2 regions of the Sphingomonas sp. F9_3S_D5_B_2 genome follow, and region 1 is predicted to be linked to the other one. Evidence: predicted binding sites of a transcription regulator. Region 1 holds the regulator's gene; the other holds the start of a gene.
What was found. The regulator LexA, encoded in region 1, represses DNA repair genes until DNA is damaged. The targets are predictions, from matches to a motif close to GTTCCNCNCTTGTTCT.
Positions count from the first base shown of each region.

Region 1 (7,386 bases):
CGAAAACCTCGCCGTGCTGGTACGGCGACATCGTACCGGGATCGACGTTCAGATAGGGGTCGAACTTGCGAATGCGGACCTTGTAGCCGCGCGCCTGAAGGAGCGCCCCCAGCGACGCCGAGAGGAGGCCTTTACCAAGCGATGAGACCACGCCGCCGGTGACGAAAATGAACCGCGCCATGGGAATCGAGGCTTAGGGGTGCAGCCGCCGCTTGGGCAAGCGGCAGGCCGAAAAAAATATTGGGACAGGCGCTTACTGGGCCAGCGGGACAGCCGGCGCGGTCTGGTTCGACGGCGCCACCGTGTTGGTCGGAGCAGCCTCGTTCGTCGGCGTGACCTGCGTCGGCTGCGGGGCGGGCGCAGGCGTGTGCGCAACCGAGTTGGCAAGCGAGGTATCGATCGTCGGCGCCTGGCGGGTGACGCCGGCAATCGCCGCCATGACGATCGACAGGACGATGAACACGCCGCCAAGGATGGAGGTCGACCGGGTCAGGAAGTCCGCCGCGCCGCGCGCGGTCATGAAGCCCGACGAGCTACCGCCGACGCCGAGGCCGCCACCTTCCGAACGCTGCATCAGGATCACTGCGACGAGCGAGGCAGCAACAAGGGTCTGGATGATCAGCAGGAAGGCGAACATCGGAAGCTTTCTGATTGGAAGTGGCCGCCAATATAGGCGGCCACCCCGACTTTCAATCGCTTCACTCGCCGCTGGCGGGAGTCGCGGCCTTCTGGAGCTCGGCCTGGACCTGGTCGGCGGTGAGGCCGGTGGTCACCGTTCCGTCAGGGTTGCCGCGAACGCCCGAGCGGGGAATCTTCAGCTTCTGCGTGCTGCTGACGGCGATGGTCACCCACTCGGCGTCGGCGCTCTCGATGGTGCCGATCTGCGTTCCGGCGGCGCCCTTCACGACCGCGCCAGTGCGCACCGAGGCGTCAGCGGCGGCAAGGCCCTTCTCGATCTCCGCATTGAGCTGGGCCTGGCTCATGCCGAACAGCAGCTTGCCGTTGGCGGCAGTGAAGCTGCCCTTCGACAGCACGGCCTGGTGCTTGTCGGTTTTCACGGTGAGGTTGTCGCCGTTCACGCCGATCACTGTCCCGACCGGAGCGCCACTGGCATCGGTGACCTGCATGCCGACGTTGATCGCCTGGGCAACAGCGGCGGTCGCAGGGAGCAGGAATGCGGCGAGAGCGAAACTGACCTTCGACTTTGAAAACACCATCACTTCTCCATGAACGAGTTCAACTGGAACGTTGGGGCGAGTGTAGCGACCGCCGGCTTATTCCTCGCTGAATGACTTCAACTCTGCTCGGCAGCAGCCGCGACGATCGGCAGGAAATCCGCTGCCTTCAAGCTTGCCCCGCCGACGAGGGCGCCGTCGACATCGGGCGTCGCAAATATCTCGCGCGCGTTCGAAGGCTTGACCGAACCGCCGTAGAGGATGCGCACGCCGGACGCCGCGGCTCCGAGGTGATCGGCGAGGCATCGCCGCAGCGCCGAGTGCATTTCCTCGATATCCTCGCAGGACGCCACTCGTCCGGTGCCGATCGCCCAGATCGGCTCGTATGCGATTGCCAGCGCATCGGACGGCTTCGAGATGACGGGCAAGGACGCCGCAAGCTGTTCGGTGACGAGGGCGAGCGCGTTACCGGCTTCGCGGGTTTCGAGGCTTTCACCCACGCACAGGATCACGTCGAGGCCGCAGCTCAATCCGGCCCCTGCCTTTGCCCGCACCTCTTCGTTGCTCTCGCGCTGCGCATCACGCCGCTCCGAGTGGCCGACGATGGTCAACTTGGCTCCGGCGTCCAGCAGCATCTGCGCCGAAACGCAGCCCGTGTGCGCACCCTTCTCGGCGTGATGGACATCCTGTCCGCCAATCGTGAACCCGGGCGCTGCTCGGGCTGCACGTTCGACCAGTATCGCGGGCACACAGAGCGCCACATCCACCTGCGGGTAATCGCCAGCAGCAGCCGCAATCGCACGCAGCTCCTCGAGATCCGACGAAAGCCCGTGCATCTTCCAGTTACCGGCAACGAATTTCCGAAGCGTCATGCATTCCCCCTCTGACCCCGCTTCCCGTAGCCGCCGCTGCCGCCGAGGTGAAGCGGTCCGCCTTGATGCTGTCGGACGCCACCCCTAAAGCGACCACCTGTCCCCTCGTCAGCAGGCTTCCATGCAGTCCACATTCCGCCGAATCGCGAAATCCAAGGTAGGCAAAGCGGTCGCGGCCTTCTTTCTGATCGCGATCCTGGCATCCTTTGCGATAAGCGACATTTCGAACTTCGGTTCCGGCAAGCTCGGCTTCGGACTGGGCAGCTCGACGCTCGCAAAGGTCGGCAGCGCGCAGATTACCGAGCAGGAAATGAACGACGCGATGCAGAAGCGGCTGCAGGAGGTCCGGGAACAGAACCCGACGGCAACCTATGCGGACATAGCCGGCGACTTCGACCTCATGCTCGACCAGCTCATCGACCAGAAGGCGCTCGTGGCCTTCGCCGACAAGGCTGGCTTTCCGATTTCCAAGCGGCTCGTGGACGCAGAGATCAGCCAGATTCCTGGCGTGCGGGGGTTGAACGGCAAACCAAGTGTCGAGGGCTACCAGGCATTCCTGGCGCGGAGCCGCCTGAACGACCGCGACGTGCGCGAAATCCTGGGTGCGCAGGTCGCGGCCCGGAACCTGATCGTGCCACTCGCCGCCGAGGCCCGCGTCCCCGTTGGCGTCGCGACGCAATATGCAGCAGTGCTGATGGAAGCGCGCGAGGGTCAGGCTGCAGTGCTTCCAGTCACGCTCTTCGCCCAGGGGCTGAAGCCGGGCGACGCGGACATCCAGCGCTTCTACGCGGCCAACCGCAACCGCTACATGGTTCCCGAACAGCGCTCCCTGCGCTTTGCCCTGATCACTCCGGGTCAGCTCGGATCGATTACGGCCACCGACGACGAGATTGCCAAATACTACCAGGCCAACCAGGCGACTTACGCGGCAAAGGACACCCGCACGCTGAGCCAGGCAGTCGTGCCGGACCAGAAGACCGCGCAGGCAATCGCCGACCGTGCCAAGGCCGGTGCGACCATCGCGGCTGCCGCGGCCCCGGCGGGCAGCAATGCCGCCGTCACCACCGTGACCGAGCAGACCCGCCAGGCGTATGCGTCGATCGCGGGCGAGCGCGCCGCACAAGCTGCCTTCTCCGCCGCGACAGGCGCCATCGTGGGCCCGGTTCAGTCCGACTTCGGCTGGGTGGTCGCAAAGGTCGATTCGGTGAAGCTGATCGGCGGAAAGAGCCTCGAGCAGGCGCGCTCCGAGATTGCGGCGAAGCTGACCGCCGACAAGCGCAAGAGCACGATCGAGAACCTGTTTGACAAGGCGCAGAACGCGCTCGACGGCGGCAGCAACTTCACCGAGGTCGCGACACAACTGAAGCTCCCCGTGACCACGACCCCGCTCGTCACTGCGCAGGGCACCTCGCGCAACGATCCCAACTTCAAGCTCGGCCCGAACCTGGCGCCAGCCGTGAAGTCGGGTTTCGAGATTGCGCCGAATGACGAGCCGGAGATCGCGACTCTTCCGAATGACGGCGGCTACGCGATCGTCTCTCCGGACCAGATCGTCCCCGCAGCACCCGCGCCGCTCGCGAGCATCAAGGACCGGGTGGCCAACGACTGGATCCAGACGGAAGCGCTAATCCGCGCCCGCAAGGCAGCGGACCAGATCGCGGCGAAGGCCTCGGCCGGCATGTCGCTGGCCGATGCCGTCAAGCAGAGCGGAGTGAACGCACCCATTCAGCCGCTTTCCGCGCGCCGCATCCAGATCGCCCAGAGCAGCCAGCCCGTGCCGCCGCCCGTGCGGGTCCTGTTCTCGCTCACGCAGGGCAAGAGCCGCGCCGTTCCGGACCAGCAGGGGCGTGGCTTCTTCGTCGTCAAGGTCAACAAGATCGTACCCGGCAACGCGCTTTCGCAACCCGCAATAATCGGCAGCATGACGCATGAGCTGCAGCGCGCAACCGAAGACGATTATGCACGTCAGTTCCTCGCTGCCATCCGTGCCGAGCTGAAGGTGCAGCGCAACGAGAGCGCCATCGCGGACGTGAAGCGGCGCTTGGCGACAACGGCGAGTTAAACACCCGGGCGCAGGCGACTTGACGGCCAATGTCATGTTGCCTACACGTTCTCCGTTCGTTCCATAACGGAACGGGGGAGTAACGCCACATGCTCACCGCCAAGCAGCGCGAGTTGCTGATGTTCATTCGCGAACGTCTCGACGACAACGGCGTTTCGCCGAGCTTCGACGAGATGCGCGAGGCGCTTGACCTCAAGTCGAAGTCCGGGGTGCACCGGCTCATTTCAGCGCTTGAGGAACGTGGGTTCATCCGCCGCCTCCCGAATCGCGCCCGGGCGCTGGAGGTGGTCAAGATTCCGGAGACCGTGGCCACAAACACGCCGGCGCCACCGCCTGCCCAGCTTCGCCCTGCACTTCCCGCGGCAGCGAACGACACGCTCGAAATCCCGATGCATGGCCGGATCGCGGCCGGAACCCCGATCGAGGCACTGCAGGGCACGGAATCCTTCTCTGTTCCGGCGGCGCTGCTCGGTCCGGGCGAACATTACGCGCTCGAAGTCTCCGGCGACTCCATGGTCGACGAAGGGATCCTCGACGGCGACTTCGCATTGATCCGCAAGGTGGATACGGCCCGCGAAGGGGAGATCGTGGTCGCGCTCATCAACAACGAGGAAGCGACGCTCAAGACGTTCCGGCGTGAGGGCAATATGATCCGCCTCGATCCCGCCAACCGGAATTACGAAGCCCAGCGCTACCGCCCCGAGCAGGTCAGCATCCAGGGCCGCCTCGCCGGCCTGATCCGCCGGTACTGAGCCCCGCAATGGCTGGACCGCGCATCGACTATGTGGAACTGCCGAGCGCAACCGCGCACGAAGTCACGGGCGCATTCTACGCCAAGGCGTTCGGCTGGGAGTTCACGAACTACGGGCCAGACTATTCGGCAACGACGACGGGCGATGTCGATGTCGGCCTCAACGGACAACCTGACGAGGCGCTTGCAGCCCCCCTGCCCGTCGTTCGCGTGCAGGACCTGGAGGCTGCATTCGACGCCGTCGTGAAGGCCGGCGGCACCATCGCCAAACCGATCTTCTCGTTCCCGGGCGGCCGCCGATTCCAGTTCATCGATCCGGCGGGCAGCGAGCTTGCCGTCTGGAGCGAGACCTAGGCCTACTCCGCCGTCGTCGGGTCGATAACGCTCCGAACCTGCGAGATGCTGTTGGCCGGGAAGCCGCCACGCTCGGCGTGGTCGCGGATCATCTGCTCGTTAGGGGCTCGGTAGATGCAGTAGATTTTGTCGTCGGTGACGTACGAGTGGACCCACTGGATCTCGGGTCCAAGGTCACGCAGGACCGAACAGCTGGTCTGTGACGCACCCTGGAGGTCGCTGGGACCTAACGAACCGACACCCGGCATTTCACGCTCGATCACATATTGCGGCATGTTGACCTCCCCTGTTGGAGGCGGTCCTCATACGCCATTCCGGAGCGATCGTCAGTAGCGCCAGGGGTGCTGCTCCACGCGCTCGGCGACGGTCTCGACGTGCGGCGAGGAGCCGAGGTAGAGGGCGACGCCGCCGCTTTGGCGGAGCGACGTTCTGTCGAGCTTGAGCCAGCCCGGTGCGCAGCCGCGGGGCAGCCGCCGGTCCGAGACGACGATGTCCGCCGCTTTGCAGGCGCCGGTGAGCGTCTGCCACCCGATCCGCGTCGATGAACGGGTCGCCAGCAGCCGCCATTCCGCGTTCGGTTTCCGAATCACGGCGGCACAGCTGTCGCGAGTGCACGAACTGAATGCCGTGGAGCCCAGGTTCGCAGGCTGCCCGTCGAACCCGGACGCTTCCGCAAACAACTGCCGCACGTAGTCGCCAGCGGCGTCGCGCAGGAGCAAGGGTTTGCCGTCTTCCACGACCACCAGATGACGGCCATCGCCGGTCACGAGCACGTCCGGCGCCGGTGCCGCCCAGGCGGCGATCGCACCGATGGCGATCGGCACAAGCCCGAGAAGCCGCAGGCGCGTGCTCCACAGGCACAGCCACAGCCCGCCAGCGATCATCAGCCCGAACGCCCACGGCGGCATCGACGGAAGCATTGCGACCGCACCCGGCACCGCCGCCACGGCCCTCGCGAGGCCTAGCAGCAGCTTCAGCGAAAGCTCCGTCAGCCACCACAGCGGCTTCCCGAGGCCGATCAGGTCAAGCAACAGGGCTCCACCTTCCAGCGGCATGATTGCGAAGGTAGTCAGCGGGATCGCGATGATATTCGCCCCCACGCCGTAGAGGCCGGTGCGATGAAAGTGGAACAGCGCCATGGGCATGAGCGCGACTTCGACGGCGAGACCGGTGAGGACGATGCCAGCAAGTGCGCGCAGCGTGCGGCCGATTACCCCCTCTTCGCGCCGCTCCAGCAGCCGCCGTGCCCAGCGCGTCGAATGCAGCGCGATAATGGCGGTCACCGCGCCGAAGCTCATCTGGAAGCTCGGGCCGGCGAGCGCCTCGGGCCGGAACAGCAGGACGGCCAGCGCGCCCACCGCCACGAGACGAAGGCTGATGGGCTCTCTGCCGAGAGCAATGCCAAGCAGGACCAGCACCGCCGCGACACAGCTTCGCACGGTCGGCACCTGCGATCCGGTCAGCAGGGTGTACCCGATGCCGGCGGCGGCAGCGATCGCCGCGGAGACCAGCACGAGATTGAAGCGAAGCGCGAGCCGCTCGCTCAGCGCGAGGAGCTTCAGGCTCAGAAGCATGGCCGCGGCGACTACGGCAGCGATGTGGAGTCCGCTTACCGACAGCAGGTGCGTCAGGCCGCTGCTGCGCATGGCGGCGGCATCGGCTTCGCTGACGCTGTTCTGATCGCCGGTGACCAGTGCGACCGCTATCCCGGCCTCATCCGTGGGAAGGCTGGCGCGGACATGATCGCCGAGGCGCTGCCGGACGCGATCGAGGCGCTCGGCGGACGCGATGTGGTGACCTCGACGGGTCCAAGTGCCTTGCCTACCGCCCCGATCTGCCGGAACCAGGCATCCTTCGCGAAGTCGTAGGTTCCGGGAAGCGCCATCGAAGGCGGCGGCGCCAGGCGCGCTCGTAATCGCACCTCGCTCCCGCTCGCAAGGCCCGCCGGCGCCTTGTCGGCGTCGATGGAAACCCGCACCCGGTGCGGAAGCGCGGGGTCGGCGGTTATCAGAGTCAAACGGACGGTTCCCCGCGCGACGAGCCGCTCCACGGTCTCCACCCGTGCATCCAACGAAACGACCGTGGGCCGCGCGAGGCGCGGCGCCGATACCCATTCAGCGCGAGCCCAGACGAGAGCGCACCCGACAGCCATTGCAAGACAGAAGATTCCGG
Region 1 is NZ_JBSZFB010000001.1:895,293-902,678, forward strand. It holds gene ACUXST_RS04320 (CTP synthase) at 1-181, opposite strand, end outside; gene secG (preprotein translocase subunit SecG) at 254-637, opposite strand; gene ACUXST_RS04330 (hypothetical protein) at 699-1,217, opposite strand; gene tpiA (triose-phosphate isomerase) at 1,295-2,047, opposite strand; gene ACUXST_RS04340 (peptidyl-prolyl cis-trans isomerase) at 2,169-4,109, shown strand; gene lexA (transcriptional repressor LexA) at 4,199-4,861, shown strand; gene ACUXST_RS04350 (VOC family protein) at 4,870-5,214, shown strand; gene ACUXST_RS04355 (DUF4242 domain-containing protein) at 5,217-5,489, opposite strand; gene ACUXST_RS04360 (ComEC/Rec2 family competence protein) at 5,541-6,860, opposite strand; gene ACUXST_RS04365 (DUF4131 domain-containing protein) at 6,917-7,386, opposite strand, start outside.

Region 2 (7,386 bases), 310 kb from region 1:
AGCGTGGTTGCGCGCTGGGAAGGCAAGTTCGAGGCACCCGAGCCGCCGGACATCGAGCCGCCGCACGCGCCATCGCACCACGCTCGCGCCGAGGCCTGAGCGCCTCTAGCCGAACGGGCGATCGATGCTTGGTGGCGGCTGGCTGAAGAACTTCGGCCCGGCTTCGGTCATGTGCCAGCAGTCCTCAAGGCGGACGCCGAACTTGCCCGGCAGGTAGATTCCCGGCTCATCGGAGAAGCACATGCCGGGCGCCAGCGGCGTCGTCTCGCCATGCACCAGGTTGACAGGTTCGTGCCCGTCCATGCCGATCCCGTGGCCAGTGCGGTGCGACAGGCCGGGAAGCTTGTAGCCGGGTCCGTAGCCCCAACTCTCGTAAGCCGCGCGGACTGCGTCATCGACCGCGCCGGCGGGAACGCCGACCTTGGCGGCACGGATTGCGATCTGCTGGCCCTCGTGGACCTGGTTCCAAACCTTGCGCTGTTCGGCGGTCGGATCAGCGGCGTAGACGAAGGTGCGGGAGATGTCGGCCTGATAGCCGTGCACCGTACAGCCACAGTCGAACAGGACCGTGCTGCCCCGCTTCACCACCTGCGGTTTCTTGGAGCCGTGCGGCTGCGCGGCGGCTTCGTCGATCAGGACAAGCGAGAACTCAGGGCTGCCCCCCAGCGCGACAGTCGCCGCGTCAATGGCAGCGCCGAAGTCAGCCGGGGTCATGCCGGCTCGTGCGCGCTCGCCAGCGTGGCGCATAGCGCGTCCGGTGATGTCGTTGGCTACCTGCATCAGCGCCAGCTCGGCGGGCGACTTTCTCATCCTCAGCGCGCGAACGACGGGGTTGGCGCTGACCGCCTTGAAGGCGGGCAGCTGCTGGATCAGCCGATCGAAGATGAAGTAGCGGTCGGTCTCCTCGAATCCCACGGGCTCGGACGCGACGCCGCGCTCACGGAGGAAGTCGGCGACAAGCTTAAGTGGCTCCTCGTCTTCGTTCCAGGTGCGGACCTCGGCGGGGATCGCCAGGGTCTCCTTGACCGACGGGCTCTCGAAGAAAGGCGTCACGATGATCGGCTCGCCACGCGCCGGGATGACAGCGGCGGTGAGGCGCTCGGACCGAAACCACTGCACGCCCGTGAGATAATCGAGGCTCGATCCGGCCTCGACGATCACGGCGCCGATGCCGTTCTGCTGCATCAATTCACGGGCACTGGCGATACGGCGCAGGCGCTCGGCCGACGAGATGGGTGGAGGCAGCGGCAGTCGCCTCAGCTCATCGCCAGCGGTCGCCATGACGCGGTCGAACGGGATGGTCATCGCCGCTGTCATCGCTGCCGCACCTGCAATAAAGCTGCGCCGCTGGATCATTTCACCTGCTCTCCTTTGCTCGCCACTGTTGCACGGGTCGGGTTGTTCGGCCAGCAGGCGCGCTCCCATGTTCGATTCGGCTTTTCAGGACGGCGTCCGGCGCCCGGGCACCCGTGAGATGACGGCGCTTCTCGCCGGGCTCATGGCGCTCAACGCATTTGCGATCGACGCCATGATCCCTGCGCTGGCGGAGATCGGACGGTCGCTCGAGGTCCCGCGCGAGAACGATCGTCAGCTCGTCGTCATCGCCTATTTCATCGGCTTCGCGTCGACGCAGCTCTTGTGGGGACCGCTGGCCGACCGCTTCGGCCGCAAGCCCATCCTGGCCCTCGGCGTCGCGCTCTACGGTGTGTTTGCAGCGCTGTGCGCTTTCGCCTGGAGCTTCCCGCTGCTGATCGTCGGCCGGGTGGCGATGGGCGCAGCGGCCGCCGTCACCCGCGTACTAGTCGTGGCGATGGTGCGCGACCTGTTTGAAGCAGAAGCAATGGCGCGCGTCATGAGCCTCGTGTTCATGGTCTTCATGCTGGTGCCAGTGCTGGCGCCCAATATCGGCCAGCTGATCCTTGTGATCGGGTCTTGGAGGCTGATCTTCGGCGTCATCGCCGGATACGCAGTGCTGATGCTGGCATGGTCGACGATGCGACTGCCGGAGACGCTCCATCCAGAGTTTCGCCGCCCGCTCGACTGGCGCGACACGTTTGTCGCGATTGCGGAGACGGTCCGTGAACCGCAGTCGCGCGGCTATACGCTCGCGACGACGATCAGCTTCTCGGCGCTCGTCGCCTACATCAGCTCGATTCAGCAAATCGTGTCGGAAGTGTTCGACGCCGCGCGTTACATCGGACTGGTCTTCGCCTCGATCGCCGCACCCATGGCGCTCTGCTCATGGTTGAACTCGCGCTTTGTCGGCCGTTTCGGCCTCCGGCTGGTCGGCCACAGCGCATCGCTTGGCCTGATGCTCATCACTTCCGTTCACGCCGTGATCGCGTTGTCCGGAATGGAGACGCTGTGGACCTTCATGATCCTTCAAGGGCTGACGATGGGCTGCTTCGCCTTTGCGTCATCGAACCTCGGCACCTTGGCGATGGAGCATATGGCGCCAATCGCCGGCACCGCCTCATCGGTCCAGGGCGTCGTCGGCACGATCGGAGCCGCCGCAATCGGCTACCTTATTGGCCAGCAGTTCAACGGGACAGTGACGCCGTTCGTGATCGGTACTGCGCTCTGCGCCGCCGGCGGGTTCGTGCTGATTTTGCTGACCGAGCCCAAGCGGCTCTTCGCCGGCGTCGATAACCGCGAAGAACCGAACAGGGTTGCCGAGGACCCCGCCTGAGGCGTTACTCGGCGGCGACGTCCGCCTCGTCCGGACCGACCATCAGCGCTTCTCCGACCTGCTCGGTGCGGCCGCGGATTGCGCCTTCGATGCGCTGCGCAACGTCGGGATTTTCCTTGAGGTAGGTCTTGGCGTTTTCGCGGCCCTGACCGATGCGCACCGAGTCATAGCTGAACCACGAGCCCGACTTCTCGATCAGGCCCGCCTTCACGCCAAGATCAAGGATCTCGCCGACCTTGGACACGCCCTCGCCGTACATGATGTCGAATTCGACCTGCTTGAACGGCGGCGCGACCTTGTTCTTCACGACCTTCACGCGGGTCGTGTTGCCGACGATATCGTCGCGATCCTTGATCTGGCCGGTGCGGCGGATGTCGAGGCGGACGGAAGCGTAGAACTTCAGCGCGTTGCCGCCGGTCGTCGTCTCGGGATTACCGTACATGACGCCGATCTTCATGCGCACCTGGTTGATGAAGATGACCGTGCACCGCGAGCGGCTGATCGAGCCGGTGAGCTTGCGCAGCGCCTGGCTCATCAGCCGCGCCTGCAGGCCGACGTGGCTATCGCCCATCTCACCCTCGATCTCGGCCCGCGGGACGAGCGCGGCAACAGAGTCGACCACGAGGACGTCGATAGCGTTCGAACGCACCAGCGTATCGACGATCTCGAGCGCCTGCTCGCCCGTGTCGGGCTGTGAGACGATCAGCTCGTCGATATTGACGCCAAGCTTTCGGGCGTAAATCGGGTCGAGCGCATGTTCAGCGTCGACGAAGGCGGCGGTTCCGCCGGTCTTCTGCGCTTCGGCAATGGCGTGAAGCGCCAGCGTGGTCTTGCCCGAACTTTCCGGGCCGTAAATCTCGATCACGCGGCCGCGCGGCAGGCCGCCGACGCCAAGCGCGATGTCGAGGCCGAGGCTGCCAGTCGAGACCGTTTCGATCTCGATCTTCTCCCGACTGCCCAGCTTCATTGCCGAGCCCTTGCCGAACGCGCGATCAATCTGGGCGAGCGCCGCTTCGAGCGCCTTCTGCCGATCCATGCTGGGGGATTCCATTCCGCTACCGATCACTTTGAGCTGTGCTGCCATGTCCCCTGTCTCCTTCGTCAATGCAAGCGGTCAATCCGCTTTCATCGGCGGCCGAGCTCCGCCTGGTGAGACGGTGCGTATCCTATTTGTTCTTGAGGAACAAGAGGAGAACATTCACGGTTGCATCTATCGTTGCGAACGGGTCGCCTACGCCCCCCGAGCGAGCGCAAGAAGCCGCACGTCGGCACCGCGCAACTCCCGCTCGGCCCTGAGACAGATCAGTATCCAGAAGGCGCCGAACGCCCATCCCCCGATCACGTCCGTCGGCCAGTGCACGCCGATCATGATGCGGCTTGCTCCAACCAGGAGCGAGATCGCCAGAGCACAGCAAATCGCGTGCCACCGCCACCTGACGAACGGTTGCACCTGAGTGACTAGCAAAGCCGCTGTGAGGTACACCATCAAGGAGCCTGCCGAGTGGCCACTGGGAAAGCCATACGTTTGCACATGGATGAGGTGGAACTGCTCGGGCGGGCGGGGCAATGAAAACAGTTTCTTCTGCACCTCGTCCAGGAAACTGCCGAACGGCGGGATCAGCACGACTGCCAGAGCCGGTATGAGCCTTTTTCTCGCCGCGAGCACAAGACCCGCAAGAGCCGGTACGAGATAGCGAATGGTCGGAGAACCGAAGGCCGTCATCGCCATGGCCATCCTCGCGAGCAGCGGATGGTCACCCGCATACAAGGCGTTGAGAACCTCCCAATCCGCCGGATCGGCATGCATGGCCAGCATTCCCGCCCAAATGATCACGCAGGTGGTGACCGTCAGCCAGTAGCCAAGACCGCTTACGGCATGGAACCTGCGCTTCTGGGCGACCCGAGGGGCAGCCAGGGCAGCCGCCGAGGCTGGCGCAGCGTCCATCATCCCCTAGCTACCTGCAATTTGGTCACGCGTGCGTATCGGATGTCCATGGCCATTCGCTGGTTGCGCGAACTTCGCGGCACTCGTCCACAAAGTATCTCAATCGACGGGATCGGGTGTCCGGCATCGCTTCGGGACGGGAGGTGCCTAGTCAACATGCTCGTCCCGTCTGAAGCGATTGCAATCAAGAGGTTACCGACTCTTGAGAACCGAAAATGTTGCGACTGCTGAATCAGCGCGCAAGACAGGGCAATGCCGACTAAGTCGTCGAAGTCGTTGAGACACTGAGCTGGAGGTTGGGAAGTGGCCAAGTTCGTGTTCGGAATGAACCAGTCGGTGGACGGTCGGATTGATCATACCGCCTTTGCCCCCGCCCCTCGGCTATTCCGTTACTTCATCGACCAAACCGGCGGTCGCGCGGGAGCGGTCTACGGTCGTGAGATGTATCAGGTCATGCGCTACTGGGACGAACATCAGGCGAATTGGACGGACGAGGAGCATGCCTTTGCGTCGGCTTGGTGCAAGATGCCCAAATGGGTGGTCTCGCGATCCCTCGAGAGAGTCGGGCCAAACGCCACGCTGGTCGCTGGCGATGGCGATCTCGAACGCGCGATGCGTGAGATCAAGGCGGCGCACGACGGTGTGATCGAAGTTGGCGGTCCGGAGCTGGCGCACAGCCTTGGCGAGCTTGGACTCGTCGACGAGTACCAAATCTACCTGCATCCGGTCGTGGTCGGCGAGGGCAAGCGGTTCTTCGCCGGAGCCCGTCCGCGGCTACGGCTGACGGGGACTGAAATGGTCGACGAGGACGTGATCAGATTGACCTACGTCCCCGCCTGAAGTCCGAAGTTGGACGCCTGACAGCTCGTCAGGCTGGGGTGACATCCCCCGCACCAGTGCCGCCGTCCTGGCCAGCTTCGGGACGTGTGTCGAAGACCTCGTCGATCAGACCGAACGCCTTCGCTTCGTCAGCTTCGAGGAACTTGTCACGGTCCATCGCCTTCTCGATCTCCTCCAGCTTCTGCCCGGTGTACTTGGCGTAGAGCTCATTGAGGCGCTGGCGCATGCGCAGGATTTCGCGGGCCTGGATTTCGATGTCCGCGGCCATGCCCTGGGCACCACCCGAGGGCTGGTGGATCATGATGCGGCTGTTCGTCAGCGCCACACGCATGCCGGGCTCGCCGGCCGCAAGCAGGAAGCTGCCCATGGACGCAGCCTGGCCAATGCACACCGTGCTCACCTTCGGGCGGATGTATTGCATGGTGTCGTGGATGGCGAGCCCGGCGGTGACCACGCCGCCCGGCGAGTTGATGTACATGAAAATGTCCTTCTTCGGGTTCTCGGACTCGAGGAAGAGCAACTGGGCGGTGATCAGCGAGGACATGTGATCCTCGATGGCGCCGGTGATGAAGACGATCCGCTCACGAAGCAGGCGCGAATAAATGTCGAAGCTTCGCTCGCCCCGGTTGGACTGCTCGATGACGATGGGCACGAGCTGCGAAACGATGTCCTGATGATCAATCACGTGAAGCGGATCCCTTTTGTATTGTCCCGCCTACATCGGCGTGAACAGCTGGGAGTTCAAGCTATGGCCGGACCTGGCCACTCCCACGAACGACGTACTTGAAAGTCGTCAATTGCTCCGGTCCGACCGGACCGCGGGCGTGGAGCTTGCCGGTGGCGATGCCGATCTCTGCTCCGAAGCCGAACTCCCCGCCATCGGCGAACTGCGTGGACGCGTTCCAGATAACGATGGCGCTGTCGACTTCGTTCAGGAAGCGCTCGGCGGCGGCAGTGTCCTCGGTAATGATTGCCTCGGTGTGGCCGGTCCCGAAGCGTGCGATGTGACCGATCGCTTGCTGGATGCCATCGACAGTTCGAACCGCCAGGACCGGCGCCAGGTATTCAGTGTGCCAATCCTCCTCGGTCGCAGCCTTCATCGGGAGGATCGCGCACGCAGCTTCGTCGCCGCGCAACTCACAGCCATCGAGGGCGTCGGCAATGATCGGGAGTAACGCAGGAGCCGCACTCCGGTCGATCAGGAGGGTCTCGGTAGCACCGCAGATGGAAACGCGGCGGAGCTTGGCGTTGTGGACGACCTCGGCCGCCATGTGCGGGTCGGCGGCACTGTGAACGTAGATGTGGCAGACGCCTTCCAGATGGCCCAGCACGGGAACACGGGCGTGCGTGCTGACCCGCTCGACTAGCGCGCGGCCGCCGCGCGGGATGATGAGGTCGAGAGCCCCGGCGAGACCGCCGAGCAGATGGTCGACCGCCTCGCGATCGGCGGTGGGTACGATCTGCACGCAGGCAGCCGGTAGGCCCGCCGCGTTGAGTCCCTCGGCAAGGGCAGAATGGATGGCCATGCTACTGCGCAACGCGTCGGAGCCGGAGCGCAAGATAATCGCGTTGCCGGAGCGGACGCAGATCGCCGCTGCGTCGGCCGTGACGTTCGGGCGGCTCTCGTAGATCATCCCGATCACCCCGATCGGAGTGCGCACCCGGGCGATATCCAGACCGTTGGGGCGCTGCCACCGGGATGTCTCCGCTCCAACAGGATCGGGAAGTGCGGCGATTTGCTCCAGCGCTACCGCAATCGCTTCGAGGCGTTGCTCGTCCAGCCGCAAACGGTCGCGGTTGCTGCTCGCCGCCGCCAAATCTTCGGCGTTCGCAACCAGGATCGGGTCTGCGCGCGAGCGAAGCGCGGCAGCCATCGCGGCAATTGCCTCGGTGCGCTGAGTAGCTGACGCGG
Region 2 is NZ_JBSZFB010000001.1:588,076-595,461, reverse strand. It holds gene ACUXST_RS02830 (dicarboxylate/amino acid:cation symporter) at 1-99, shown strand, start outside; gene ACUXST_RS02825 (M24 family metallopeptidase) at 106-1,356, opposite strand; gene ACUXST_RS02820 (multidrug effflux MFS transporter) at 1,424-2,689, shown strand; gene recA (recombinase RecA) at 2,694-3,773, opposite strand; gene ACUXST_RS02810 (phosphatase PAP2 family protein) at 3,921-4,634, opposite strand; gene ACUXST_RS02805 (dihydrofolate reductase family protein) at 4,938-5,474, shown strand; gene clpP (ATP-dependent Clp endopeptidase proteolytic subunit ClpP) at 5,503-6,159, opposite strand; gene ACUXST_RS02795 (glutamate-5-semialdehyde dehydrogenase) at 6,221-7,386, opposite strand, start outside.
Region 2: the regulator LexA is predicted to act here: its motif matches at 3,870-3,885, upstream of recA (recombinase RecA).